DNA from 2 places in the Bacillus sp. D386 genome. Region 2 is predicted to be linked to the other one. Evidence: riboswitches for the same ligand, from Rfam matches in the RefSeq annotation. Region 2 holds a riboswitch; the other holds the start of a gene.
The links. Region 2 has a riboswitch for cyclic di-AMP ahead of FHY45_RS00975 (response regulator transcription factor). Riboswitches for the same ligand answer to the same signal wherever they lie in the genome.
Positions count from the first base shown of each region.

Region 1: linked by a shared signal. The riboswitch ahead of FHY45_RS06220 (response regulator transcription factor) and the one ahead of FHY45_RS00975 (response regulator transcription factor) in region 2 are both predicted to bind cyclic di-AMP.

Region 1 covers NZ_VEMV01000002.1:245,730-261,504, reverse strand. Annotated here, with positions in the region: gene hmpA (NO-inducible flavohemoprotein) at 1-720, shown strand, start outside; partial or broken gene FHY45_RS06260 (Na-translocating system protein MpsC family protein) at 1,909-2,367, opposite strand; gene FHY45_RS06250 (ABC transporter ATP-binding protein) at 2,652-4,505, opposite strand; gene FHY45_RS06245 (ABC transporter ATP-binding protein) at 4,502-6,232, opposite strand; gene FHY45_RS06240 (MarR family winged helix-turn-helix transcriptional regulator) at 6,247-6,693, opposite strand; gene FHY45_RS06235 (ABC transporter ATP-binding protein) at 7,004-8,764, shown strand; gene FHY45_RS06230 (aminopeptidase) at 8,919-10,145, opposite strand; gene FHY45_RS06225 (NCS2 family permease) at 10,279-11,580, opposite strand; cyclic di-AMP (ydaO/yuaA leader) riboswitch at 12,009-12,135, shown strand; gene FHY45_RS06220 (response regulator transcription factor) at 12,502-13,158, shown strand; gene FHY45_RS06215 (sensor histidine kinase) at 13,151-14,629, shown strand; gene FHY45_RS06210 (MFS transporter) at 14,859-15,775, opposite strand, start outside.
Region 2 covers NZ_VEMV01000001.1:196,391-212,165, forward strand. Annotated here, with positions in the region: gene FHY45_RS00950 (EamA family transporter) at 154-1,014, shown strand; gene FHY45_RS00955 (FMN-dependent NADH-azoreductase) at 1,137-1,757, opposite strand; gene FHY45_RS00960 (MarR family winged helix-turn-helix transcriptional regulator) at 1,938-2,357, shown strand; gene FHY45_RS00965 (MFS transporter) at 2,368-3,591, shown strand; gene FHY45_RS00970 (sensor histidine kinase) at 3,821-5,299, opposite strand; gene FHY45_RS00975 (response regulator transcription factor) at 5,292-5,948, opposite strand; cyclic di-AMP (ydaO/yuaA leader) riboswitch at 6,315-6,441, opposite strand; gene FHY45_RS00980 (NCS2 family permease) at 6,870-8,171, shown strand; gene FHY45_RS00985 (aminopeptidase) at 8,305-9,531, shown strand; gene FHY45_RS00990 (ABC transporter ATP-binding protein) at 9,686-11,446, opposite strand; gene FHY45_RS00995 (MarR family winged helix-turn-helix transcriptional regulator) at 11,757-12,203, shown strand; gene FHY45_RS01000 (ABC transporter ATP-binding protein) at 12,218-13,948, shown strand; gene FHY45_RS01005 (ABC transporter ATP-binding protein) at 13,945-15,775, shown strand, end outside.

The DNA.
Region 1 (15,775 bases), on a different contig from region 2:
GAAAGTGACGGTATTACTTCCTTCTATTTAAAACCAACCGATGGGCTGGCAATACCCGAATTTGAACCGGGCCAATATATAACTGTTCGGGTTCAAATTCCAGGAGAACAGTTTATGATGAATCGCCAATATAGCTTAACGAATGTATCCAATGGTGAATACTATCGAATTTCTGTAAAAAGTGAAAGTATGCATGACAATCCTGATGGTAAAGTATCTAATTACCTGCATAAGGAAGTTTGTACGGGTGATATAGTACAACTAACGGTACCAGCGGGAGATTTTACTTTAGAAGAGGACACCGAGCCAATTACCTTTATAGCTGCCGGAGTAGGGATAACGCCATTTATTAGTATGTTGAATACACTTTATAAACAGGAATCATTAAGAAAAATTACTTTGATACACGCGTTTAAAAACAGGAAGCTTCAAGCATTTGCTGATGAGCTCTCCATGTTAAACAGGCAAATGCATGATATGACAATCAACTTTTATAATGAAGAAGCTGATGTAATCGAGGAGAATTATAAAATAGGCAGAATCAATGAAGAGGTATTGAGGCAATTAGATCAGAATGGAATTTTCTATGTTTGTGGGCCAGTCGAATTTATGCAAGGTGTCATTCAAATGCTTTATAAACTAGGCGTACCGCAAGAAAAAGTACGGTTTGAATTTTTTGGACCTTCCATGAAAATCGAAACAGTAACAGAAAAAGTGTGAAAAAAACATGCTGGGAAGTTTATTCCTGGCATATTTTTTATAAATTCCTCGTCTGTTAAACTCTTTGTTGTGAAAATCAGCAGAGAATATGTTTTGTCTCCGTAACTCACCATGATTTTATTATTCTATAACGATCCCAAACATTACTAAAAGTGTGCGCTGAATTGATTGGTTTAATAGATTAAAAGAGGGGAGGATGGTAAAGGAATATACAGAGATAAAGATTATAAAAAACAATAAGAAGAATTCCTCAAGCACCTTTAGTGCGTTTGTTGATCAGGTATTAATTACCGTCATTTGTTTAGTGAAAGACATTCAAATGAAGTGCCTAAGGATTAATCTAATACTTCTTGCCTTAAATCGGTATGTTCAGAGACACAACTATCTCAGCTGGTTAACCCTAAATGATTAATCTGCAGCTGTACACAAAAACCAGGTTTCTTTTAGTCTATATGTACATTTCATATGTTTGCATTGACATTTCATAAAGGTAGCTGATTGAATGGCTAGATAGTCAGTATACTTAATAAAAGGATCACCCGATAAAATCAGTCTCTATTCATATCGGTTAATAATTTGGTGTCGTGTATAATATGTACCGTAGCGAAACAAGAATTTCAATTGTAATTGACTCTCATTGATACAGAAATAATAAACAGTGTTAGTCGAATTTGACTCTTTTTTATAATTAATTGATAAAGAGCTTGCAACATTTTCTATATAATGTTCCATTTCCATCCGTTTAATTATGTGGCTGCCTAATAATTTCTGTTTCTTAAACGAATCTAATCTGTCTAATAGTTCCTTCTTTATTAGTATACAATCTTCCATATTTATAGGTAATCATCCCCTGTTTTTTTGAATTTATTCATAAAAAAAGCCAGAAAAGGACAAATTTATTAATCCTTTCCTGACTTATGTATGGTTCTATGCCCACTCATTGCTATCAGTTATTTTATTAAGATGTTACAGATAACTTTATCGCAGATGGGGGTTATTGTCAATCAACCAATCAACTTTGCAAAATGAAAATAATATAGCTAGTATCTTTCTCGAAATTCCAAAAAGTAAATTTATCGATTATTTTGGTGTTTAAATAGTTCTCGAAGTTTCTTTTATGCTCTATTATCAAACGTTTCTCCAAATCCCGCTTCGCGATCGTTAATTGTTCAGTAAAGCCGAACTTGATCAATTCCTTTTCGTCGGAACCATTATACCTTTTCGGACAATCATCAGCTGCCGCTTATTGAGCATAGTTGAATAGATTTCCACTGGTTCTTTTTGAGCAAGCTTGGTAACCTTCGCTAATTCTCGTTCGACTTTCTCTCTATTTCTATAATCACTGATGCTCGTTGCTGTTTTTGATAGCGTAATAATAAACATGCCAGTCGAAGTTTGCAAATTCCAATCATAAAAGAATTCATCAACTTTTGTTCCTAATGCTGCTTCAATATAGGAGGTGATGTCTTTGATTATGGTTTCCATGAGAAGGTCCCGGTTCTTTTGCACGTAAACTTCACCATCTTAATTAGCCAATAAGGATTTCTCCATAGGGGAAAGGAAATCGGCAAGATGCACAGCAAGAGTAGGAGACGATAACGTACAAATAACGTGGCTGGGGCCCCGTCCGAAGGTTTCTCTTAGCATTCTTCCTATATAACTGCTAATGTCTTTTTCGGCTTTTGTTATTTCCATATCATACACCTCAGGCTTTGTGACTTTCTTATCATTTATCCCTAAGTAATTTTTTTGAAACATCAGACAAAGACTTATTACAGGGGATTTTAGTCTGAATTAAAAGATTAAAGTCAACGAAAACATCTAGAAACGATTAGGACATGAGAGGGGTGATTGGTCAAACTTTGGCGCTGCGGAAATAATATTTAATATTATCAAATGTGCCGGGAAGTTTTCTTCCCGGCACATTTGTTTTATACGGCTTCATCTGCAAACTGGCTGTTATAAAGATCCGCATAGAAACCATTTTGTCTCAGCAACTCATCATGAGTACCTTGTTCAATGACGGTTCCTTTATTCATTACTAGAATTAAATCTGCATCTTTAATCGTGGATAAACGGTGAGCGATCACAAAGCTTGTACGATTTTCCATTAAGCGATTCATCGCTTTCTGAATAAAGATTTCAGTTCTTGTATCAACACTGCTTGTTGCTTCATCCAAGATTAGAATAGAAGGGTTTGCTAAAATGGCACGAGCTATTGTAAGCAATTGTTTTTGACCCTGTGATATATTGGATGCTTCTTCATTTAATTCAGTTTCATATCCTTCTGGCAATGTACGAATAAAATGATCGGCATGAGCTGCTTGGGCTGCTTCAATAATTTCTTCACGAGTGGCACCTTCACGACCATAGCCAATATTATCTGCAATGGTACCATTAAAGAGCCATGTATCCTGAAGAACCATACCGAATAATCCATGGAGATCTCCGCGTTTCATTTCTTTAATATCGACACCATCAATTTTTATGCTTCCGCCATTTAATTCATAAAAACGCATTAACAGGTTAATCATTGTTGTTTTACCTGCACCGGTCGGACCTACTATGGCTACTTTTTGCCCTGGTTTGACATCAAGATTCATATCTTCAATCAATAGCTGATCCTGCTTATATCCGAATGCAACATGATCAAAAACCACATGTCCTTTTGGATGAGAAATCATTTGTGGATTCGTTGTTTCTGCTTCCTCCTCCTCCTCATCTAGCAGTTCAAATACACGTTCTGCAGAAGCAACAGTAGATTGAATAATGTTAGCGATATTCGCCGTTTGAGTAATCGGTTGTGTGAATTGGCGTGCATATTGTATAAAAGCCTGTATATCACCAACTGTTATTCTTCCGTTTGTAACAAAAATACCGCCAACTACACATATGAGTACATATCCGATGTTTCCGATAAATTGCATGAAGGGCATAATTACACCTGAAATAAACTGTGCTTTCCAGGATGATTCGTATAATTTTTCATTTATTGCCTCAAACTCTTCCAAAGCTTTTTCCTCTTGGCCAAAGGCTTTCACGACCTCATGTCCAGTATAGATTTCTTCAACATGGCCACTTAAATTTCCAAGTGATTTTTGTTGGCCAGCAAAGTAGGTTTGAGATTTTTTGGCTACAAATACAGCGACTACTCCGCTTAAAGGTAATGTTAAAAGAAGAATTCCTGTCATAACCGGGCTGATCGACAGCATCATAATAATAACACCAATAATCGTTACTACACTGGTAATAAGCTGTGTTAAGCTTTGTTGTAAGGTAGTGCTGATATTATCAATATCATTCACAATCCGGCTTAAAGTTTCACCTGTAGTTGTTCCATCAAAATACTTTAAAGGCAGCCGAGATACCTTAGCTTCAGCTTCTTCTCTTAATGTAAATACCGTATTTTGAGCAACGCTTGCCATAATATATTGCTGGATAAAGGCGAAGATTGAGCTAAACAAATATAAGGCGCCGAGTAGGAAGAGAATTCGAATGATATACTCAAAATCGATGCCTGCGCCAGGAATACCTGACATTTTTTCCATAATGCCTTCAAATATTTTGGTTGTCGCTTTACCTAATACTTTTGGGCCGACAATGGTGAAAACCGTACTGAGGATTGCAGCCAGCAATACAGTTAAAAGGCGAAATTTATAAGGTGCTAAATAACGAATTAATCGTTTTAACGTACCCTTAAAATCTTTTGCTTTTTGTATCGGTGCTCCTGGACCACCTGGAGGACCAAATCCCGGATTTGATTGTCTTCTTGTCATTCTGCTCATGCAATCTCCTCCTCAGAAAGCTGTGACTTCACAATTTCTTGATAGGTATCACATGATTTTAGTAATTCTTCATGTGTACCAATTCCCATAACATTTCCTTCATCCAATACAATGATACGATCGGCATCCATAACCGTAGATACACGTTGGGCAACCAATAAAACCGTTCCTTCCGTGGTTTCACTTTTTAAAGCATTCCGCAGCTTAGCGTCCGTTTTGAAATCCAGTGCAGAAAAGCTGTCATCAAACATATAGATTTCCGGTTTTCGAACCAAGGCTCTCGCAATGGACAGACGTTGCTTTTGTCCTCCGGAAATATTTGTACCGCCCTGAGAAATAGGAGAGTCAAAGCCTTCCTTCATATTAGAAACAAAATCATAGGCTTGTGCGACTTTTGCAGCATGGATGACTTCCTCATCACTGGCATTCTCATTTCCGTAGAGGATATTTTCCTTTACGGTACCGGTGAATAAAACAGCTTTCTGAGGAACTAGACCAATTCGGTTACGTAAATCCACTAATTCCAGTTCCTTAATATTGATTCCATTAAGATAAATACTGCCTTCAGTCGGTTCATAAAAACGAGGAATCAGCTTTAATAATGTTGATTTCCCAGAACCAGTTCCGCCGATAATGGCTGTAACCTCACCAGGACCAGCGCTAAATGAAAGGCCTTTTAAGGCAGGTTCTTCGGCACCTGGATAGCTGAATGTAACATTCTTAAATTCCAGGTAGCCAGTTTTAGTTGGTTTAGCTTCATGTTTAATTGGCTCATCTTTAATAGTGGGCTTAATCGCCAATACTTCATTAATACGAGCTGCGGAAGCAGAAGCACGAGGAATCATGACAAACATCATGGAAAGCATAACCATGGAGAACATAATTTGCATGGCATATTGAATAAAGGCCATTAAATCACCGACCTGCATATCTCCATGATCAATCCTGATTGCACCAAACCAAACAACCGCAATGGTTGTATAGTTCATAATCAGCATCATGAGCGGCATAAGTGTAGCCATTAATTTATTCACTTTGATAGTAGTGTCTCTTAAGTCTTTGTTGGCCTTCTTAAAACGTTCCTTTTCAAAATTGATCCGATTAAAGGAACGAATGACACGGACACCAGTCAAATTTTCGCGAATGACACGGTTTACAGCATCCAATCTGCGTTGAACCAGTTTAAATAGAGGGACGCCTTTCCAGATGACAAAAAGAATAACGCCCACTAAGACCGGAATCGCAAGGATGATAACCCAGGATAGTTCGGGATCTTTTGAAAAGGCCATAATAATGCCACCAATAGCCATTAAAGGTGCCATTATCATCATTCTAAGGATCATGTTAAGGACCAATTGTACCTGTGTTATATCATTGGTTGTTCTTGTAATTAAGGAAGCAGTACCAACTTGTTCAAATTCATGAAGTGAAAAATTCTCAACATGGGAGAATACTCTGGAGCGAAGATTTTTGCCAAATGACATGGATACTTTGGCGCTGAAGTAACTTGCCGTAATAGAGCAAAGCGTACCAACTGCAGCAACCAAAAGCATAAATCCGCCAATTTTCCATATGTATGGTATGTTCTGATTAATGACACCTTTGTCGATGATGTCAGACATCAATGTGGGTAAGAATAATTCTGATAATGACTGTATAAATACCAATGCGAATATAAAAACAATCGGTAATTTATACGGTGCTAAATAGCGAAACAATTTCCTCAAAAATTAACAACTCCTTAATACTGATTTTCATTAAAAAACTCATACACTTTGGTTAATAATCGGGTGAGTTCCTTACTATCATCTAATCCGATATATTCCTCTAGAAGGGTAAAAGTTTGATGTAATTTAGCAAGTGCTGCATCTGCTACAGAATCTCCCTCACATGTTAATGTAACCAGTACCACCCTGCGATCATTTTTATCAATTCTGCGGGTAATTAGGTTATGCTGTTCCAGCTTATTTAAAATGGGGGTAACAGATGGCATTTTAACATTTAACTGCTTGCTGATCTCGGATACCTTAATCTCGGTAATATGTTGAGTTTTTTCTTTGATACATGTCAAAACTCTTATTTCACTTGGTTTATATCCTTTTATTGTTTTCTTTTCCCAATCCAATTTGTCAAACTGTGTAAAAGCCCTGATCAATTTTTCAACTGATCGGTCTTTGTTAACTGTCATACCTCCACCTCTAAAACAAAGTCTTCCTAATAGTTAAGTAACCAAATTAAAAGCAAATAAAATTATATTTATATAATATATACAAGTCAATATAGCTATACAGTTTCAGAAAGTGTAAAATATGACAAATTAAATACGATGGTTTTGTAGGTCTGTTAAATAAAAGAAATAGGAAATGAAAAAATGTATAATGTATAAAACATATTAAATTCAGCTTAAAATCCCAATGTTTTACATAATTAGGATTGTCTTTATATCAGTTCTTCGGTAACGTTATATATAGAAGCTAAACTCAGGAGGAAGAAAGTTTATGAAAGAAAGAAAACAGAAGGGGAGTTATAAACGCTTTTTTCGGTTATTGCATGCAACGAACCCTTCATATGGAAGACTTGGTTTTGCACTCGGTCTGAGTATTATTACTACCCTTATTGGGTTGCTCATTCCATTGTTAACAAAGGAATTGGTAGACGGCTTCAGTATGTCTTCATTATCTAAAAGTCAGATTCTCATAATTGTATTGGTGTTTATTGCTCAAGCTGGTTTAAGTGCATACGCGACCTATGCACTTGGATATAATGGTCAAAAAATCATTGCAGGCTTGAGGGATTTATTATGGAAAAAGTTGATTAAGCTGCCTGTATCGTACTCTGACAAATATGGTTCAGGGGAAATGATTAGCAGATTAACAAATGACACAATGGTCGTCAAAGAATTGATAACTACCCATTTAGTTGGGGCTATTACTGGAATGATTTCAGTTATTGGGTCTATAACGATATTATTTATCATGAACTGGAAATTAACCCTGTTAATATTTATTGTTTTCCCAATAGCAGCCATGATTTTAATACCAATTGGCCGAATTATGCTTAATATCTCGAAGGAGACCCAAGCTGAAACTGGTAGATTTACAGGGGTATTAAATCAGGTCCTACCTGAAATCCGCTTAGTCAAGGCATCCAATGCAGAAGAAATTGAATATAATAGGGGAATGTCAGGTGTAAACCGGTTGTTCGCTCTTGGTTTAAAAGAAGCGAAGACCCAGTCTCTTGTTTCACCAATTATCACATTAGTGCTAATGGCTGCTCTAGTAGGAATTATTGGGTATGGCGGTATGCAGGTAGCGAGCGGAATTATTACAGCAGGTTCGCTTGTAGCTTTTATTCTTTACATTTTTCAAATTATTATGCCTATGGGGCAAATTACGACATTTTTTACTCAATTGCAGCGTTCGATGGGAGCAACCATGAGAATAATTGAAATCCTGAATGAAAAAGAAGAGGATTTACTCAAAGGGAAAGAACTAGTAAAAGCAAATGTCGATATCGTTCTCGATGATTTATCATTTGGATATGCAGAGGAGTCTTTAATTCTTCGTCATTTAAATGCAAAGATTGAAGCGGGAAAAGTAACAGCGATTGTTGGACCAAGCGGTGGAGGGAAGACGACTCTGTTTAAATTGCTTGAACGCTTTTACGAACCAAGTGAGGGATCAATCAGGATAGGTGAAATTCCTATCGGTGAATACAATTTGCAATCGTGGCGGAAGCATATTGGGTATGTATCTCAAGAAAGCCCGCTGTTGGCAGGTACGATCCAGGATAATATATGTTATGGTTTGGAAAGGGAAGTCACCTCCGCTGAACTGGAGCAAGCAGCTGAAATGGCTCATGCACTTGAATTCATTCAGCAGCTTCCAGAAGGATTCCAAACGGATGTAGGGGAGAGGGGATTGAAGCTGTCAGGAGGACAGCGCCAACGAATTGCGATAGCAAGAGCGTTATTGAGAAATCCAAGTATTCTAATGCTAGACGAGGCCACATCAAGTTTAGACAGCCAGTCTGAACAAATCGTGCAGGCTGCATTAAATAAACTAATGGTAGGGAGGACGACAATCGTTATTGCCCATCGATTATCAACCGTCGTCAATGCCGATCAGTTGTTATTTATTGAAAAAGGTGAAATTACAGGTAGAGGAACACATGAAGAATTAATGCAAACTCACAAGCTCTACCATGAATTCGCAACACAGCAATTAAAAATTAATGAGAATTTAAAAGAGAAGGCATAAATTGCACAAAGCATAACAATTTTTTTTGATATTTAAGAATGAACAACTAGCTAAACGAAACCAAAACTCGCTTAGAAATATTTTACTAAGCGCGTTTTGGTTTTTTTAAAAGCAATTTTACTATTATTTAAGGGTTATAAACCTGTAAATAGAATCAAAACGCCCAATTCCCATTTCGGAATATGGCCTCACGTGTACCATCAGGCAATTCTCCATCAATGTCCATATCAGCTGAACCAATCATAAAGTCCTCATGCACTTGGCTGATATTTACCCCATACTTATGCAATTGTTCGATATTCATTTCTTCTCCACCTTCGAGGCAAAATGGATATCCAGCTCCAATGGCGAGGTGGTTAGAAGCATTTTCATCAAATAACGTATTATAGAATAAGATATTTGATTCAGAGATCGGTGAATGGTGAGGTACCAGCGCAATTTCACCCAGGTATTTAGCTCCTTCATCAACATTGATAAGATGATTTAAAATTTTATTTCCTTTTTTTGCCACGGCATTTACGATTCTTCCTTCTTCAAATGTTAACGTAAATTCATCAATTACATTGCCGCCATAAGCTAACGGTTTTGTGCTTGAAACCGTGCCATTTACTCCATTTTTTAAAGGAATCGTAAATACTTCTTCAGTAGGCATATTGGCTACGAATTCTTTGCCGGTTGAGTCTTTAGCTCCTGCTGCGCACCACTTATGTTTCTCGGAAAGTTCAATTCTTAAATCCGTACCAGGTGCTTTATAGTGTATGTATTTATATTTTTTGTTATTTAAATAATCAGCTTTACTGATTAATGTATCAAGATGCTCCTCCCATGCTTGGATAACATTTTCCTGATCAACACGGACTGAAGAAAAGATGGCATCCCAAAGTAAATCTAAGCTGTTTTCTTGTCCAGGGAATATTTTTTTGGACCAACCCTCACCTGCAGCAGCAACGACTGTCCAACTGATCTTATTGGACTGCATTGCTTCGCGTAAATTATTGAGAGCCTTACCTGCAGCCTTTTGAAAATTAGCGATCCGATTTGAGTCGATCCCATTCAGTAAGTCCGGATCTTGAGAGACAATCGTTATAAAAGTTGCACCTCTTTCAACCATTTCGTTTCTGGAGGCAGCCATCCATGAAGGAAATTCAGTAAATGCCTCGTCAGGTGCCAGCAAATATTTCGTTCGGTTAATTTCTTCATCACTCCATTCCACAAAAACCTGCTTTGCACCTGCTTCATAGGCTTTTTTAACAAGTTTACGTGTAAATGGTGCAGTTTCAATAGTGGATATGATGAATACAATTTGATCCTTTTGTACATTAGCAGCTTTCTTAACAGTCAAGTCAGCATAACGATCTAATTTTTCTTCAAAATTATTCATGGATTAATCCTCCCCATACAATATTATTTACTATAAAAGTATATCATCTAGATATCAGAAAATATCAAAAATTTATTTGGATAAAAATATAGAGCTGGATCTATAAGAAATCCAGCTCTATATAGCATTTTTATTAATGTCCTCCTAAGAAGACCAATTGAATAAGGAATAGTACACCAAAGATGTAAACAAGAGGTGGAACTTCTTTCGCTTTGCCACCAACTAATTTCAAGATTGGATAAATAATAAATCCAAATGCGATTCCAGTAGAGATACTTGAAGTTAAAGGCATCGCAAGGATAATAACAAATGCTGTAAAAGCTTCATCAAACTCAGACCATCTAATCTTTGATATACCTTCCATCATAAAGCACCCAACAATAATTAAAACAGGAGCTGTAATGGAAGCTAAGTTTGAGATGGCTCCAATAAATGGTGAGAAGAATAATGCTAAGCTGAACAATATAGCAACAACTACTGCTGTTAAACCAGTACGACCACCGGCAGCAACACCTGTACTTGATTCTACATATGCTGTTGAAGGACTTGTACCAAAAGCAGCACCAACAGTAGTAGCGATAGAATCACCAAGGAAAGCTTGCTTTGCCCTAGGAAACTTACCGTCTTTTAATAATCCGGCCTGTTCGGATACAGCCACCATTGTACCTGTTGTGTCAAAAATCGTTACGAGTAGGAATGAAAATACAACGGCGTATAAGCTGTTAGTGAATACACCACCGAGATCTAAATCAAAAAATGCTATTCCTTCTGGAAGTGAAGGGAGTAATTGCTTGGCTGTAATGTCCAGCATGCCTGTAAAATAGCCAATAATTGCTGTAATAATCATTCCAATAAACAAAGCACCAGGTACTTTTCTTACCATAAGAATAAGGGTAATGAATAAACCGGCAATTGTTAATAATGGAACAGGAGCAGTTAAATCACCTAAACCAACAAGATTGCTTTCGTTTGCGACAAAGATTTGTGCTTGTTTAAAACCAAGAAACGCTATGAATAAACCAATACCGGATGTAATTCCATATTTAATAGAAAGAGGGATGGAATTAATGATCTTTTCACGTAAATTACTAAAACTTAATAACATAAATAAAAGTCCGGCGATAAATACTGCGCCTAAAACCACTTGATAGCTAAGTCCTTGTGTCGCAACAACACTCGTAAAGTAAGCGTTTATTCCCATACCTGGCGCAACGGCGATTGGGTATTTTGCATACAAGCCCATAATTAAAGTACCAATTACTGCCGAGATAATGGTAGCAATAAATACCTGATTAAAGGGAATTCCTGAAGCGGAAAGGATTGCCGGGTTAACTATTACAATGTACACCATTGTAAAGAAAGTAGTTATACCAGCTAAAACTTCCGTTTTAACAGTAGACCCGTTTTGGCTAATTGAGAAAAATTTGTCTAACAATTCGTATACCTCCATCTATTCACCTTTAAAAAAGCGAACGTTTTTGACGACATTTAATATAATATTCGCTTTTAGGTTATTTTTCAACCACAAATTAATAATTATATTAATTATTTGCAATAACTACTTATAATATGAGGATTAAAGAGAGGCTTTATCCTAGTTATGAGGTTGATATTTAAAACATTATCATACTAAAACTGATTGTTAGTATTAGAAGTCATTATGAATAGTGCTTCAACATTTCAGGACTTTGATTTGTAAATGGTTGATGTTACTTTTGTGACTTCTGTATAGGTTGAAATACAAAGTAGACTGTGACCAAAAAACAAAAAGAAATTTATGTGAATAAATTAAAAATATACAAAAATTAGTAGATGAAAATATTTACATTTTTCATATCGGGAGTATTATTATCAAAGTTTCTAATTTCTAAATCGCTTAAGCATAATTGCGCGGGGGACCCATTGTGTTCTGGGGTGAATCCATTATGGTAGGGCTACTCAGTAGGCACGAATCCGACAGCTAACTCCTCAGCGTTTTATGAGAAGGAAGGTGGAACTTGTGAGACGAAACTAATATAACGTCTGCAGGTCTATTTATTGATGGCTTGCAGGCGTTTTTTGTTGATCAAGCTATTAATTTATTAATTTCTTAATAATAAAAGCGGGTGAGCAGAGTGGTTTCATCAATAAAACGTATACTCATTGGTCGTACTTTAAAGTCAATATAAACACAGAGTGATTTCCGCTATTAATGGAATCACTCTTTTTTTGCTTAAACTACACATCCCTTTAGATTTAATAGTTATATGAAATAATGATGGCATTTTTATGCATAAAAATACAAGTAAGTATTTACCTCAAAAAATTATGGTGATATAATTTATTTACTTTTTTAAAGAGGGTGATTCCCATTAGAATGTTAATTTTAGAAGATGAGCCTGTTGCGAGAAAAGTACTAAGGAAAAGGCTTGAATTACAAGGATATACAGTAGATGATTTTGACGATCCAGAGGATGCAATTATAGCTTGTGATAAAGTGAAATACGATTTATTAATTTTTGATATTACCATTCATGGTGCAATTATTGATGGTTTGGAAGCTGCTTCTATTATAAGGAAAAAACATAATATTCCCTTTGTCCTCGTTACCGGAGCAGATTCGTCAGATGCAAGATTGCGAGGATTACAGGAAGGTGCGCTTTTGTATTTTACAAAGCCTTTCAGCTACAAAGAACTTGTCCTTAACATAAAAAATATTATGGAAAGTACAGCAGTAAAAAATAATTCGTATTATATACATAGAGGATTAAAAATTGAGCCTCTTCGTGGTACGATTACGAAAGAAGATGGCAGTGTTGAAACGCTATCGAAAATTCCAATGCAGGTGTATACGTATTTATTAGAACATAAAAATCAAGTTGTCAGTAAACAAGAATTATGGGAAAAAATATGGACTGAGCATGGGGATATGAGTGATGACATTATTAATACAACGATAAATCGGATTAGACGAAAGATAGGTAAGAATAGCATTAATACGATTAAAAATGTTGGATATGAAATCAATGACTAAAAATTGGCTTACTGTTAAACGGTTTACCATTTTATCCAATATTCTCATGTTCTTGATATTTACAGGCATAGTCTTACTGCAAAATATTAATCGGGTAAACGATTATGCAAAACATCGAATCAATGAAGTATTGCCGAACTTCTATTTGGTTGAAACTCATTTAGCTGAATACGGTTTACAGGAAGACTTTCTAAATGATAAATTCGGTAAGCTACCTGGTGCTTATGAGTATATGATGATTTTGGATAATGACTCAAGTTATCAAAATATTGCTTATAACCAAACATCAAAGAATATCAATATTTATGAAGGAAAAGATAAAAAATATTTACCAATAATTAAGTGGTTATTAGGTCAGAGTCGAGAAGACATCTATGTAAAAGATGGTTTAAGTGATAAAAAAATTAAGGTTGAGTTTTATGAAGTTAATGGATCTGTAATAGCTGAAATTGAGCATGCCATTCATACGGAAGCATTCAATGGTCAGTTATATACGAAAATAAATCTCTCGGTTCTGCTTATTGAAGATTTTAAAGAAATACTCATCACGAATGGTTATTTATATTTGATTATATTCATTTTTTTCTTTTTGTTTCAGGCCTTATTATTTGAAACTATTTTTAAACCTTTATCGAAGATGACCAATCATTATAAGCTGAAAAACAAGTTTAATATTACACCCCATTTTATGAATGACTATATGTTAAGGGAAATGGAAGAGTTAAACAATGTTACCAATAGTAGTGTTGAAAAAATGCTCGCTGTAACCGACGAGACGCATGCTTTCCTAGAAGAGATTGTCCATGAGGTTCGGAATCCTGCTCATAATATTAAGAATACCATTGAATATTTGGAGGACCTGATTGATAACGAAACTCATCCTGAGATTAAAGAAGGATTGTTTCATATTAAAAACCAATCTAGTAATATAGATTCGTTATTAACAGGTATTAAATTATCGCATGAACTTTATTATTTAGGAGGAAATCCTCCCGATAGCTGGATAGAACCAAAAGGTTGTATTGAACCATTAATGGCTGCCTATATGAGGAATTACCCCTCCTACACATTTATTTTTAATGATAATGTAAGTAAAACCACCAAAATCTGGATTGATGAGTATTCATTTGAATTAGTCATGCAGAATTTATTGAGCAATGCAGTGAAATATTCTACAAAGGAATCAACCATTTTTGTGGGAATTAGAGAGAATAAGCTTGATAATACTATTAATATTGACGTAACCAACACTGGCTCATCTATCCATTATTCTAATATCAATAAGATCTTTGATAAGTATGTACGTCTAAGTATGGCTAAGCAGATAACGTCTGGATCGGGTATTGGGTTATGGATTGTTAAAAGGGTTTCTGAAATTTATGATGTGAATATTGATGTAAATAGTACAAATCAATCAGCAACCTTTTCGCTGAAGTTCAAGCATATTAAACAGGAAAATATTGAAGAATAGCGCAGGGAAGAGTGGGGCAACAATTTAATGCATGCCTCACTCTTTTTTACATTACTGAATATTTCTTGGAGAATACGTTTTATTACTTGAAGTTTTAGCTGCTTTAGAGCATTTATCATAGCGGTTAAAATAGAATGAGAATGCTATTATGCTGAATGAAAATCGAATTAATAGAAAAAAGCGGAATATCCAAAATCGGACATTCCGCTTTTTTTCCTTAATGGTGATTTTAATTTGATTTTGTTTCCTCTAGCTTTGTTAATTTATTGCGCATCTCTAAAGAATCCTTTTTTCCATGCATAAAATAATAGACTACGATTAATGCCAATACGAGAATCGACATGATTAGATAGAGATTTCGATAGCCTGTGAAAGGAATAATCATTCCAAGTACATATGGGCCAATTCCGAAGCCTACATCCAAAAAGATAAAAAAGGTTGCTGTTGCTAAACCGATTCGGTGAGGAGGAGTCACTTTTACGGCAATAGCCTGAGTTGTAGATTGGATATTCCCAAAACCGAGTCCAATAATTGCGCCGGCTAAAAGCAAAATAAATCCGTTATTAGCATAGCTTAATAGAAGAAGTCCAAGGGCAAATACAAGTAAGCAGGGATACATAATAATATTAGATCCTTTTAAGTCTAACAAGCGGCCAGTAAAAGGTCTTGACACTAAAACCGCTGCTGCATAAACGACAAAAAAGAAACTTGCTGCTTCAACTAATTGAATCTCTTCTGAATAGAAAGTAATAAATGATAAGACGCTTGAATAGCATAGGGCTCCCAGCATCATAACGATAGCAATGGGGATAGCCTTTGGTTCAATAAAACTGGAAAGCTTAACTCTATTGTTTTCTGATTCAACAGAAGTGTGAGATTGTTCATTTTGTATTTTTAATAGAAAGGCAGTTAAAAAGCTAACAGCTCCCAATGCTATACAAAAGCTGAAAATGACTTCAAATGTTGTATGCTGTTTTAAATAAATACCTAAAAAAGGACCAATCGCAGTAGCAAGAGTGGCACTAAGGCTAAAATATCCAACGCCTTCACCACGTCGTTCTGCTGGTATGATTTGCGCTACAATGGTACCGGTAGCCGTACTTGCAATTCCTAATCCGATTCCATGTAATAAGCGGTTAACCATCA
Region 2 (15,775 bases):
GTATTTTTTCTTCATGTAAATACAACTCAAGAATCAAGTATTTAAACTTATATGAAACCAAATACCTTTTTAAATGGAATTGAGTTATAGTTAAAGTTAGAAAAAACCAGAGGAACAAACCGATTCTAAGTACATAAATAAGCGAGGATTTTCATGAGCATACTGTTAGCTTTACTGGCTGCTTTATTTGCAGCATTAACGTCAATATTAGCAAAAATCGGGATTAATAATGTGAATTCAAATTTGGCCACTGCGATTCGAACGTTTGTAGTCCTAATTATGGCTTATGCCGTTGTTCGAATAACCGGGCAATGGGATGAGCTGTATACTATCCATCCTAAGGCATGGATTTTCATTATCTTATCAGGTATAACCACTGGCCTATCGTGGCTATGTTTTTTTAAGGCCATACAAATTGGTGATGTATCAAAAGTAGTTCCTATTGATAAATCAAGCGTCATAATTACAATTATTTTATCCTTTATCATCCTTCAGGAGCCGTTGACTCCGTTAGTGATTGCAGGAGGGGTCGTTATTACGATTGGTACTTTTATTCTTATCGGTAAGAGAGAAAAAAAGAAGAAAGAAGGCTATCTTCAGTCGTATATTTTCCTAGCTGTCTTATCAGCCGTTTTTGCAGCACTAACCAGTATATTGGCGAAAATCGGTATCGAGGATGTTGATTCAAATGTTGCCACCTTCATTCGTACTGTAGTGATCTTAATTTTTGCCTGGAGCATTGTATTTTTCCAAAGGACGCAAAAAGATCTTAAAACGATATCTAATAGGTCCTATCTCTTTTTAATCCTATCGGGTATCGCAACTGGCTTATCTTGGTTGTGCTACTTTGCTGCCATTCAAATCGGACAGGTATCCATCGTAGCTCCCATCGATAAATTCAGCGTAGTCATTACAATGGTATTAAGCTTTATTATTTTAAAAGAAAAACCTAATAAAAATACGATTATTGGTGGTATTGCGATTACAATTGGTACTATTCTGCTTATTTTTTAACAAACGCGTCATTTATCGTCCTTTATATATAAAAACAGTGGGAATTCTTAATCGAATCCCACTGTTTTTATTGTTTTCTATATTAATGGTAAATCCAACGATATAGTATTGATGTTTCTTAATTAGAAGCGGGCAGCAAGTTTAGCGGTTTTCTCAAGCCCTTCTGCAACAATTTCAACCGTACGGTCTGGGTATTGATTATGTCCTTCAATAACCATAACTTCTGGGTTAGTAATTCCCCAAAGGCTAATAGCAGATTTAACTAAATTAACTGCCATTTCCGCTCCTGGTATAGCTGAGTAATCAGAACCTCTTGCAGACAATAGTGCTACCTTTTTATCAGCTGCATATCCTATCGGACCTTCAGCAGTATACTTAAACATTTTTCCGGCTTGAGCCAAATACGAAATATACGTAATTAATGGCGCAGGAACAGTTGAATTCCAAAGAGGGAAGGCAAAAACAATTTTATCCATGGATAAGAATTGATCGATATATTGATTTGCTAAATTAACATATTTAGTTTCTTCTTCTGTTAATTCGATTCCTTGATTGTTTTTATAAAGAGCGGTAATCGCCGCATTTCCATAGTAAGGGAGTTCTACTTGGAATAAATCCAGCTCTGTAATTTGATCAGTTGGATTTGCTTCTTTATATGCATGTAAAAATGCATTGTACATTTGAACAGAAACAGCTTGGTCTGCCGGTCGATCGTTTACTTTAACAAATAAAACTTTAGTCATATGTATACCTCCATGTACGATATATGATTTGTAAATTTATTTTAATATAGTTTGAATTCAAAGCAAAATAATATGCCTATCTTTTACCATTATAAAAAGACTGGACATCTTCTCCTCTTCTCTGCCATAATAAAAAAATTGGATTAGTTAACTAAAGTAACTAATTTATAAGGAGGTAAAATGAAAAGATATCAACAGTTATTTCACGAGTTGTCTATGGTGCATAAACCTTATATTGACCAGTTAAATGAAATTCTAGGTAGATATGCTTTGAACAGACCACAATGGACAATTATGTATATCCTTTTTAATTATGGGCCACATACCCTTGTTGAGATATCTAAATATCAAAGTATCGAAAAGCCAGCGATAACCCGCACAGTCAACAGCCTCGAGCAGCAAGGGTATATTCAGTCATTTTCAAGCTCAGATAAAAGGAAGAAAAATATTCAACTGACTGCTAAAGGAGAGAAACAATATAAAGTTGTAAGAAGTGAGATTGATGAATTTCAGATTGGAAAGTTAATAGGTATTACGACAGATGAACAAGAACAATTCCTAAATATCCTAGAAAGGATTAAGCAAAATTTTAATGAGTAAGGAGATAACTATGCAAACGGAACGAGCAAAATTATGGACAAAAGATTTTATCATTGTATCCACCATTAATTTTTTATTAACACTTGTTTTTTATTTATTAATGGTGTCAATTTCGGTCTATGCTGTTGAACAATTTAGTGCTTCAACGAGTGAAGCAGGACTGGTTACCGGAATTTTTATTATTGGAGCACTTATTGGCCGACTTCTGACAGGTAGAATTATCGATAAATACGGCAGAAAAAGAATATTATTATTCGGACTTATCGTTTTTACATTAACAACTATTTTATATTTTGGGATTAATAGCTTGTCTTTTTTGATGGTTAACCGCTTATTACATGGAATCGGATTAGGAATTGCAAGTACGGCTACCGGTACCATTGTAGCGCAAATCATACCAGCAGAACGACGTGGTGAAGGCGTTGGATATTTTAGCCTTAGTGCCACTCTTGCTACTGCGATTGGTCCTTTTTTAGGTATTTATTTAAAACAGCATACAACATTTGAAGTCATTTTCAGCTTTTGTATAGCATTGGGAGCTGTTAGCTTTTTAACTGCCTTTCTATTAAAAATACAAAATGAACAATCTCACACTTCTGTTGAATCAGAAAACAATAGAGTTAAGCTTTCCAGTTTTATTGAACCAAAGGCTATCCCCATTGCTATCGTTATGATGCTGGGAGCCCTATGCTATTCAAGCGTCTTATCATTTATTACTTTCTATTCAGAAGAGATTCAATTAGTTGAAGCAGCAAGTTTCTTTTTTGTCGTTTATGCAGCAGCGGTTTTAGTGTCAAGACCTTTTACTGGCCGCTTGTTAGACTTAAAAGGATCTAATATTATTATGTATCCCTGCTTACTTGTATTTGCCCTTGGACTTCTTCTATTAAGCTATGCTAATAACGGATTTATTTTGCTTTTAGCCGGCGCAATTATTGGACTCGGTTTTGGGAATATCCAATCTACAACTCAGGCTATTGCCGTAAAAGTGACTCCTCCTCACCGAATCGGTTTAGCAACAGCAACCTTTTTTATCTTTTTGGATGTAGGCTTCGGAATTGGCCCATATGTACTTGGAATGATTATTCCTTTCACAGGCTATCGAAATCTCTATCTAATCATGTCGATTCTCGTATTGGCATTAATCGTAGTCTATTATTTTATGCATGGAAAAAAGGATTCTTTAGAGATGCGCAATAAATTAACAAAGCTAGAGGAAACAAAATCAAATTAAAATCACCATTAAGGAAAAAAAGCGGAATGTCCGATTTTGGATATTCCGCTTTTTTCTATTAATTCGATTTTCATTCAGCATAATAGCATTCTCATTCTATTTTAACCGCTATGATAAATGCTCTAAAGCAGCTAAAACTTCAAGTAATAAAACGTATTCTCCAAGAAATATTCAGTAATGTAAAAAAGAGTGAGGCATGCATTAAATTGTTGCCCCACTCTTCCCTGCGCTATTCTTCAATATTTTCCTGTTTAATATGCTTGAACTTCAGCGAAAAGGTTGCTGATTGATTTGTACTATTTACATCAATATTCACATCATAAATTTCAGAAACCCTTTTAACAATCCATAACCCAATACCCGATCCAGACGTTATCTGCTTAGCCATACTTAGACGTACATACTTATCAAAGATCTTATTGATATTAGAATAATGGATAGATGAGCCAGTGTTGGTTACGTCAATATTAATAGTATTATCAAGCTTATTCTCTCTAATTCCCACAAAAATGGTTGATTCCTTTGTAGAATATTTCACTGCATTGCTCAATAAATTCTGCATGACTAATTCAAATGAATACTCATCAATCCAGATTTTGGTGGTTTTACTTACATTATCATTAAAAATAAATGTGTAGGAGGGGTAATTCCTCATATAGGCAGCCATTAATGGTTCAATACAACCTTTTGGTTCTATCCAGCTATCGGGAGGATTTCCTCCTAAATAATAAAGTTCATGCGATAATTTAATACCTGTTAATAACGAATCTATATTACTAGATTGGTTTTTAATATGAAACAATCCTTCTTTAATCTCAGGATGAGTTTCGTTATCAATCAGGTCCTCCAAATATTCAATGGTATTCTTAATATTATGAGCAGGATTCCGAACCTCATGGACAATCTCTTCTAGGAAAGCATGCGTCTCGTCGGTTACAGCGAGCATTTTTTCAACACTACTATTGGTAACATTGTTTAACTCTTCCATTTCCCTTAACATATAGTCATTCATAAAATGGGGTGTAATATTAAACTTGTTTTTCAGCTTATAATGATTGGTCATCTTCGATAAAGGTTTAAAAATAGTTTCAAATAATAAGGCCTGAAACAAAAAGAAAAAAATGAATATAATCAAATATAAATAACCATTCGTGATGAGTATTTCTTTAAAATCTTCAATAAGCAGAACCGAGAGATTTATTTTCGTATATAACTGACCATTGAATGCTTCCGTATGAATGGCATGCTCAATTTCAGCTATTACAGATCCATTAACTTCATAAAACTCAACCTTAATTTTTTTATCACTTAAACCATCTTTTACATAGATGTCTTCTCGACTCTGACCTAATAACCACTTAATTATTGGTAAATATTTTTTATCTTTTCCTTCATAAATATTGATATTCTTTGATGTTTGGTTATAAGCAATATTTTGATAACTTGAGTCATTATCCAAAATCATCATATACTCATAAGCACCAGGTAGCTTACCGAATTTATCATTTAGAAAGTCTTCCTGTAAACCGTATTCAGCTAAATGAGTTTCAACCAAATAGAAGTTCGGCAATACTTCATTGATTCGATGTTTTGCATAATCGTTTACCCGATTAATATTTTGCAGTAAGACTATGCCTGTAAATATCAAGAACATGAGAATATTGGATAAAATGGTAAACCGTTTAACAGTAAGCCAATTTTTAGTCATTGATTTCATATCCAACATTTTTAATCGTATTAATGCTATTCTTACCTATCTTTCGTCTAATCCGATTTATCGTTGTATTAATAATGTCATCACTCATATCCCCATGCTCAGTCCATATTTTTTCCCATAATTCTTGTTTACTGACAACTTGATTTTTATGTTCTAATAAATACGTATACACCTGCATTGGAATTTTCGATAGCGTTTCAACACTGCCATCTTCTTTCGTAATCGTACCACGAAGAGGCTCAATTTTTAATCCTCTATGTATATAATACGAATTATTTTTTACTGCTGTACTTTCCATAATATTTTTTATGTTAAGGACAAGTTCTTTGTAGCTGAAAGGCTTTGTAAAATACAAAAGCGCACCTTCCTGTAATCCTCGCAATCTTGCATCTGACGAATCTGCTCCGGTAACGAGGACAAAGGGAATATTATGTTTTTTCCTTATAATAGAAGCAGCTTCCAAACCATCAATAATTGCACCATGAATGGTAATATCAAAAATTAATAAATCGTATTTCACTTTATCACAAGCTATAATTGCATCCTCTGGATCGTCAAAATCATCTACTGTATATCCTTGTAATTCAAGCCTTTTCCTTAGTACTTTTCTCGCAACAGGCTCATCTTCTAAAATTAACATTCTAATGGGAATCACCCTCTTTAAAAAAGTAAATAAATTATATCACCATAATTTTTTGAGGTAAATACTTACTTGTATTTTTATGCATAAAAATGCCATCATTATTTCATATAACTATTAAATCTAAAGGGATGTGTAGTTTAAGCAAAAAAAGAGTGATTCCATTAATAGCGGAAATCACTCTGTGTTTATATTGACTTTAAAGTACGACCAATGAGTATACGTTTTATTGATGAAACCACTCTGCTCACCCGCTTTTATTATTAAGAAATTAATAAATTAATAGCTTGATCAACAAAAAACGCCTGCAAGCCATCAATAAATAGACCTGCAGACGTTATATTAGTTTCGTCTCACAAGTTCCACCTTCCTTCTCATAAAACGCTGAGGAGTTAGCTGTCGGATTCGTGCCTACTGAGTAGCCCTACCATAATGGATTCACCCCAGAACACAATGGGTCCCCCGCGCAATTATGCTTAAGCGATTTAGAAATTAGAAACTTTGATAATAATACTCCCGATATGAAAAATGTAAATATTTTCATCTACTAATTTTTGTATATTTTTAATTTATTCACATAAATTTCTTTTTGTTTTTTGGTCACAGTCTACTTTGTATTTCAACCTATACAGAAGTCACAAAAGTAACATCAACCATTTACAAATCAAAGTCCTGAAATGTTGAAGCACTATTCATAATGACTTCTAATACTAACAATCAGTTTTAGTATGATAATGTTTTAAATATCAACCTCATAACTAGGATAAAGCCTCTCTTTAATCCTCATATTATAAGTAGTTATTGCAAATAATTAATATAATTATTAATTTGTGGTTGAAAAATAACCTAAAAGCGAATATTATATTAAATGTCGTCAAAAACGTTCGCTTTTTTAAAGGTGAATAGATGGAGGTATACGAATTGTTAGACAAATTTTTCTCAATTAGCCAAAACGGGTCTACTGTTAAAACGGAAGTTTTAGCTGGTATAACTACTTTCTTTACAATGGTGTACATTGTAATAGTTAACCCGGCAATCCTTTCCGCTTCAGGAATTCCCTTTAATCAGGTATTTATTGCTACCATTATCTCGGCAGTAATTGGTACTTTAATTATGGGCTTGTATGCAAAATACCCAATCGCCGTTGCGCCAGGTATGGGAATAAACGCTTACTTTACGAGTGTTGTTGCGACACAAGGACTTAGCTATCAAGTGGTTTTAGGCGCAGTATTTATCGCCGGACTTTTATTTATGTTATTAAGTTTTAGTAATTTACGTGAAAAGATCATTAATTCCATCCCTCTTTCTATTAAATATGGAATTACATCCGGTATTGGTTTATTCATAGCGTTTCTTGGTTTTAAACAAGCACAAATCTTTGTCGCAAACGAAAGCAATCTTGTTGGTTTAGGTGATTTAACTGCTCCTGTTCCATTATTAACAATTGCCGGTTTATTCATTACCCTTATTCTTATGGTAAGAAAAGTACCTGGTGCTTTGTTTATTGGAATGATTATTACAGCAATTATTGGCTATTTTACAGGCATGCTGGACATTACAGCCAAGCAATTACTCCCTTCACTTCCAGAAGGAATAGCATTTTTTGATTTAGATCTCGGTGGTGTATTCACTAACAGCTTATACGCCGTTGTATTTTCATTCCTACTCGTAACGATTTTTGACACAACAGGTACAATGGTGGCTGTATCCGAACAGGCCGGATTATTAAAAGACGGTAAGTTTCCTAGGGCAAAGCAAGCTTTCCTTGGTGATTCTATCGCTACTACTGTTGGTGCTGCTTTTGGTACAAGTCCTTCAACAGCATATGTAGAATCAAGTACAGGTGTTGCTGCCGGTGGTCGTACTGGTTTAACAGCAGTAGTTGTTGCTATATTGTTCAGCTTAGCATTATTCTTCTCACCATTTATTGGAGCCATCTCAAACTTAGCTTCCATTACAGCTCCTGTTTTAATTATTGTTGGGTGCTTTATGATGGAAGGTATATCAAAGATTAGATGGTCTGAGTTTGATGAAGCTTTTACAGCATTTGTTATTATCCTTGCGATGCCTTTAACTTCAAGTATCTCTACTGGAATCGCATTTGGATTTATTATTTATCCAATCTTGAAATTAGTTGGTGGCAAAGCGAAAGAAGTTCCACCTCTTGTTTACATCTTTGGTGTACTATTCCTTATTCAATTGGTCTTCTTAGGAGGACATTAATAAAAATGCTATATAGAGCTGGATTTCTTATAGATCCAGCTCTATATTTTTATCCAAATAAATTTTTGATATTTTCTGATATCTAGATGATATACTTTTATAGTAAATAATATTGTATGGGGAGGATTAATCCATGAATAATTTTGAAGAAAAATTAGATCGTTATGCTGACTTGACTGTTAAGAAAGCTGCTAATGTACAAAAGGATCAAATTGTATTCATCATATCCACTATTGAAACTGCACCATTTACACGTAAACTTGTTAAAAAAGCCTATGAAGCAGGTGCAAAGCAGGTTTTTGTGGAATGGAGTGATGAAGAAATTAACCGAACGAAATATTTGCTGGCACCTGACGAGGCATTTACTGAATTTCCTTCATGGATGGCTGCCTCCAGAAACGAAATGGTTGAAAGAGGTGCAACTTTTATAACGATTGTCTCTCAAGATCCGGACTTACTGAATGGGATCGACTCAAATCGGATCGCTAATTTTCAAAAGGCTGCAGGTAAGGCTCTCAATAATTTACGCGAAGCAATGCAGTCCAATAAGATCAGTTGGACAGTCGTTGCTGCTGCAGGTGAGGGTTGGTCCAAAAAAATATTCCCTGGACAAGAAAACAGCTTAGATTTACTTTGGGATGCCATCTTTTCTTCAGTCCGTGTTGATCAGGAAAATGTTATCCAAGCATGGGAGGAGCATCTTGATACATTAATCAGTAAAGCTGATTATTTAAATAACAAAAAATATAAATACATACACTATAAAGCACCTGGTACGGATTTAAGAATTGAACTTTCCGAGAAACATAAGTGGTGCGCAGCAGGAGCTAAAGACTCAACCGGCAAAGAATTCGTAGCCAATATGCCTACTGAAGAAGTATTTACGATTCCTTTAAAAAATGGAGTAAATGGCACGGTTTCAAGCACAAAACCGTTAGCTTATGGCGGCAATGTAATTGATGAATTTACGTTAACATTTGAAGAAGGAAGAATCGTAAATGCCGTGGCAAAAAAAGGAAATAAAATTTTAAATCATCTTATCAATGTTGATGAAGGAGCTAAATACCTGGGTGAAATTGCGCTGGTACCTCACCATTCACCGATCTCTGAATCAAATATCTTATTCTATAATACGTTATTTGATGAAAATGCTTCTAACCACCTCGCCATTGGAGCTGGATATCCATTTTGCCTCGAAGGTGGAGAAGAAATGAATATCGAACAATTGCATAAGTATGGGGTAAATATCAGCCAAGTGCATGAGGACTTTATGATTGGTTCAGCTGATATGGACATTGATGGAGAATTGCCTGATGGTACACGTGAGGCCATATTCCGAAATGGGAATTGGGCGTTTTGATTCTATTTACAGGTTTATAACCCTTAAATAATAGTAAAATTGCTTTTAAAAAAACCAAAACGCGCTTAGTAAAATATTTCTAAGCGAGTTTTGGTTTCGTTTAGCTAGTTGTTCATTCTTAAATATCAAAAAAAATTGTTATGCTTTGTGCAATTTATGCCTTCTCTTTTAAATTCTCATTAATTTTTAATTGCTGTGTTGCGAATTCATGGTAGAGCTTGTGAGTTTGCATTAATTCTTCATGTGTTCCTCTACCTGTAATTTCACCTTTTTCAATAAATAACAACTGATCGGCATTGACGACGGTTGATAATCGATGGGCAATAACGATTGTCGTCCTCCCTACCATTAGTTTATTTAATGCAGCCTGCACGATTTGTTCAGACTGGCTGTCTAAACTTGATGTGGCCTCGTCTAGCATTAGAATACTTGGATTTCTCAATAACGCTCTTGCTATCGCAATTCGTTGGCGCTGTCCTCCTGACAGCTTCAATCCCCTCTCCCCTACATCCGTTTGGAATCCTTCTGGAAGCTGCTGAATGAATTCAAGTGCATGAGCCATTTCAGCTGCTTGCTCCAGTTCAGCGGAGGTGACTTCCCTTTCCAAACCATAACATATATTATCCTGGATCGTACCTGCCAACAGCGGGCTTTCTTGAGATACATACCCAATATGCTTCCGCCACGATTGCAAATTGTATTCACCGATAGGAATTTCACCTATCCTGATTGATCCCTCACTTGGTTCGTAAAAGCGTTCAAGCAATTTAAACAGAGTCGTCTTCCCTCCACCGCTTGGTCCAACAATCGCTGTTACTTTTCCCGCTTCAATCTTTGCATTTAAATGACGAAGAATTAAAGACTCCTCTGCATATCCAAATGATAAATCATCGAGAACGATATCGACATTTGCTTTTACTAGTTCTTTCCCTTTGAGTAAATCCTCTTCTTTTTCATTCAGGATTTCAATTATTCTCATGGTTGCTCCCATCGAACGCTGCAATTGAGTAAAAAATGTCGTAATTTGCCCCATAGGCATAATAATTTGAAAAATGTAAAGAATAAAAGCTACAAGCGAACCTGCTGTAATAATTCCGCTCGCTACCTGCATACCGCCATACCCAATAATTCCTACTAGAGCAGCCATTAGCACTAATGTGATAATTGGTGAAACAAGAGACTGGGTCTTCGCTTCTTTTAAACCAAGAGCGAACAACCGGTTTACACCTGACATTCCCCTATTATATTCAATTTCTTCTGCATTGGATGCCTTGACTAAGCGGATTTCAGGTAGGACCTGATTTAATACCCCTGTAAATCTACCAGTTTCAGCTTGGGTCTCCTTCGAGATATTAAGCATAATTCGGCCAATTGGTATTAAAATCATGGCTGCTATTGGGAAAACAATAAATATTAACAGGGTTAATTTCCAGTTCATGATAAATAATATCGTTATAGACCCAATAACTGAAATCATTCCAGTAATAGCCCCAACTAAATGGGTAGTTATCAATTCTTTGACGACCATTGTGTCATTTGTTAATCTGCTAATCATTTCCCCTGAACCATATTTGTCAGAGTACGATACAGGCAGCTTAATCAACTTTTTCCATAATAAATCCCTCAAGCCTGCAATGATTTTTTGACCATTATATCCAAGTGCATAGGTCGCGTATGCACTTAAACCAGCTTGAGCAATAAACACCAATACAATTATGAGAATCTGACTTTTAGATAATGAAGACATACTGAAGCCGTCTACCAATTCCTTTGTTAACAATGGAATGAGCAACCCAATAAGGGTAGTAATAATACTCAGACCGAGTGCAAAACCAAGTCTTCCATATGAAGGGTTCGTTGCATGCAATAACCGAAAAAAGCGTTTATAACTCCCCTTCTGTTTTCTTTCTTTCATAAACTTTCTTCCTCCTGAGTTTAGCTTCTATATATAACGTTACCGAAGAACTGATATAAAGACAATCCTAATTATGTAAAACATTGGGATTTTAAGCTGAATTTAATATGTTTTATACATTATACATTTTTTCATTTCCTATTTCTTTTATTTAACAGACCTACAAAACCATCGTATTTAATTTGTCATATTTTACACTTTCTGAAACTGTATAGCTATATTGACTTGTATATATTATATAAATATAATTTTATTTGCTTTTAATTTGGTTACTTAACTATTAGGAAGACTTTGTTTTAGAGGTGGAGGTATGACAGTTAACAAAGACCGATCAGTTGAAAAATTGATCAGGGCTTTTACACAGTTTGACAAATTGGATTGGGAAAAGAAAACAATAAAAGGATATAAACCAAGTGAAATAAGAGTTTTGACATGTATCAAAGAAAAAACTCAACATATTACCGAGATTAAGGTATCCGAGATCAGCAAGCAGTTAAATGTTAAAATGCCATCTGTTACCCCCATTTTAAATAAGCTGGAACAGCATAACCTAATTACCCGCAGAATTGATAAAAATGATCGCAGGGTGGTACTGGTTACATTAACATGTGAGGGAGATTCTGTAGCAGATGCAGCACTTGCTAAATTACATCAAACTTTTACCCTTCTAGAGGAATATATCGGATTAGATGATAGTAAGGAACTCACCCGATTATTAACCAAAGTGTATGAGTTTTTTAATGAAAATCAGTATTAAGGAGTTGTTAATTTTTGAGGAAATTGTTTCGCTATTTAGCACCGTATAAATTACCGATTGTTTTTATATTCGCATTGGTATTTATACAGTCATTATCAGAATTATTCTTACCCACATTGATGTCTGACATCATCGACAAAGGTGTCATTAATCAGAACATACCATACATATGGAAAATTGGCGGATTTATGCTTTTGGTTGCTGCAGTTGGTACGCTTTGCTCTATTACGGCAAGTTACTTCAGCGCCAAAGTATCCATGTCATTTGGCAAAAATCTTCGCTCCAGAGTATTCTCCCATGTTGAGAATTTTTCACTTCATGAATTTGAACAAGTTGGTACTGCTTCCTTAATTACAAGAACAACCAATGATATAACACAGGTACAATTGGTCCTTAACATGATCCTTAGAATGATGATAATGGCACCTTTAATGGCTATTGGTGGCATTATTATGGCCTTTTCAAAAGATCCCGAACTATCCTGGGTTATCATCCTTGCGATTCCGGTCTTAGTGGGCGTTATTCTTTTTGTCATCTGGAAAGGCGTCCCTCTATTTAAACTGGTTCAACGCAGATTGGATGCTGTAAACCGTGTCATTCGCGAAAATTTGACTGGTGTCCGTGTCATTCGTTCCTTTAATCGGATCAATTTTGAAAAGGAACGTTTTAAGAAGGCCAACAAAGACTTAAGAGACACTACTATCAAAGTGAATAAATTAATGGCTACACTTATGCCGCTCATGATGCTGATTATGAACTATACAACCATTGCGGTTGTTTGGTTTGGTGCAATCAGGATTGATCATGGAGATATGCAGGTCGGTGATTTAATGGCCTTTATTCAATATGCCATGCAAATTATGTTCTCCATGGTTATGCTTTCCATGATGTTTGTCATGATTCCTCGTGCTTCTGCTTCCGCAGCTCGTATTAATGAAGTATTGGCGATTAAGCCCACTATTAAAGATGAGCCAATTAAACATGAAGCTAAACCAACTAAAACTGGCTACCTGGAATTTAAGAATGTTACATTCAGCTATCCAGGTGCCGAAGAACCTGCCTTAAAAGGCCTTTCATTTAGCGCTGGTCCTGGTGAGGTTACAGCCATTATCGGCGGAACTGGTTCTGGGAAATCAACATTATTAAAGCTGATTCCTCGTTTTTATGAACCGACTGAAGGCAGTATTTATCTTAATGGAATCAATATTAAGGAACTGGAATTAGTGGATTTACGTAACCGAATTGGTCTAGTTCCTCAGAAAGCTGTTTTATTCACCGGTACCGTAAAGGAAAATATCCTCTACGGAAATGAGAATGCCAGTGATGAGGAAGTCATCCATGCTGCAAAAGTCGCACAAGCCTATGATTTTGTTTCTAATATGAAGGAAGGCTTTGACTCTCCTATTTCTCAGGGCGGTACAAATATTTCCGGAGGACAAAAGCAACGTCTGTCCATTGCGAGAGCCTTGGTTCGAAAACCGGAAATCTATATGTTTGATGACAGCTTTTCTGCACTGGATTTCAAAACGGACGCTAAGCTGCGGAATGCTTTAAAAAGTGAAACCACGGAAGGAACGGTTTTATTGGTTGCCCAACGTGTATCTACGGTTATGGATGCCGATCGTATCATTGTATTGGATGAAGGAAATGTTATGGGAATTGGTACACATGAAGAATTACTAAAATCATGTGATACCTATCAAGAAATTGTGAAGTCACAGCTTTCTGAGGAGGAGATTGCATGAGCAGAATGACAAGAAGACAATCAAATCCGGGATTTGGTCCTCCAGGTGGTCCAGGAGCACCGATACAAAAAGCAAAAGATTTTAAGGGTACGTTAAAACGATTAATTCGTTATTTAGCACCTTATAAATTTCGCCTTTTAACTGTATTGCTGGCTGCAATCCTCAGTACGGTTTTCACCATTGTCGGCCCAAAAGTATTAGGTAAAGCGACAACCAAAATATTTGAAGGCATTATGGAAAAAATGTCAGGTATTCCTGGCGCAGGCATCGATTTTGAGTATATCATTCGAATTCTCTTCCTACTCGGCGCCTTATATTTGTTTAGCTCAATCTTCGCCTTTATCCAGCAATATATTATGGCAAGCGTTGCTCAAAATACGGTATTTACATTAAGAGAAGAAGCTGAAGCTAAGGTATCTCGGCTGCCTTTAAAGTATTTTGATGGAACAACTACAGGTGAAACTTTAAGCCGGATTGTGAATGATATTGATAATATCAGCACTACCTTACAACAAAGCTTAACACAGCTTATTACCAGTGTAGTAACGATTATTGGTGTTATTATTATGATGCTGTCGATCAGCCCGGTTATGACAGGAATTCTTCTTTTAACATTACCTTTAAGCGGAGTAGTCGCTGTATTTGTAGCCAAAAAATCTCAAACCTACTTTGCTGGCCAACAAAAATCACTTGGAAATTTAAGTGGCCATGTTGAAGAAATCTATACTGGACATGAGGTCGTGAAAGCCTTTGGCCAAGAGGAAAAAGCTTTGGAAGAGTTTGAGGCAATAAATGAAAAATTATACGAATCATCCTGGAAAGCACAGTTTATTTCAGGTGTAATTATGCCCTTCATGCAATTTATCGGAAACATCGGATATGTACTCATATGTGTAGTTGGCGGTATTTTTGTTACAAACGGAAGAATAACAGTTGGTGATATACAGGCTTTTATACAATATGCACGCCAATTCACACAACCGATTACTCAAACGGCGAATATCGCTAACATTATTCAATCTACTGTTGCTTCTGCAGAACGTGTATTTGAACTGCTAGATGAGGAGGAGGAGGAAGCAGAAACAACGAATCCACAAATGATTTCTCATCCAAAAGGACATGTGGTTTTTGATCATGTTGCATTCGGATATAAGCAGGATCAGCTATTGATTGAAGATATGAATCTTGATGTCAAACCAGGGCAAAAAGTAGCCATAGTAGGTCCGACCGGTGCAGGTAAAACAACAATGATTAACCTGTTAATGCGTTTTTATGAATTAAATGGCGGAAGCATAAAAATTGATGGTGTCGATATTAAAGAAATGAAACGCGGAGATCTCCATGGATTATTCGGTATGGTTCTTCAGGATACATGGCTCTTTAATGGTACCATTGCAGATAATATTGGCTATGGTCGTGAAGGTGCCACTCGTGAAGAAATTATTGAAGCAGCCCAAGCAGCTCATGCCGATCATTTTATTCGTACATTGCCAGAAGGATATGAAACTGAATTAAATGAAGAAGCATCCAATATATCACAGGGTCAAAAACAATTGCTTACAATAGCTCGTGCCATTTTAGCAAACCCTTCTATTCTAATCTTGGATGAAGCAACAAGCAGTGTTGATACAAGAACTGAAATCTTTATTCAGAAAGCGATGAATCGCTTAATGGAAAATCGTACAAGCTTTGTGATCGCTCACCGTTTATCCACGATTAAAGATGCAGATTTAATTCTAGTAATGAATAAAGGAACCGTCATTGAACAAGGTACTCATGATGAGTTGCTGAGACAAAATGGTTTCTATGCGGATCTTTATAACAGCC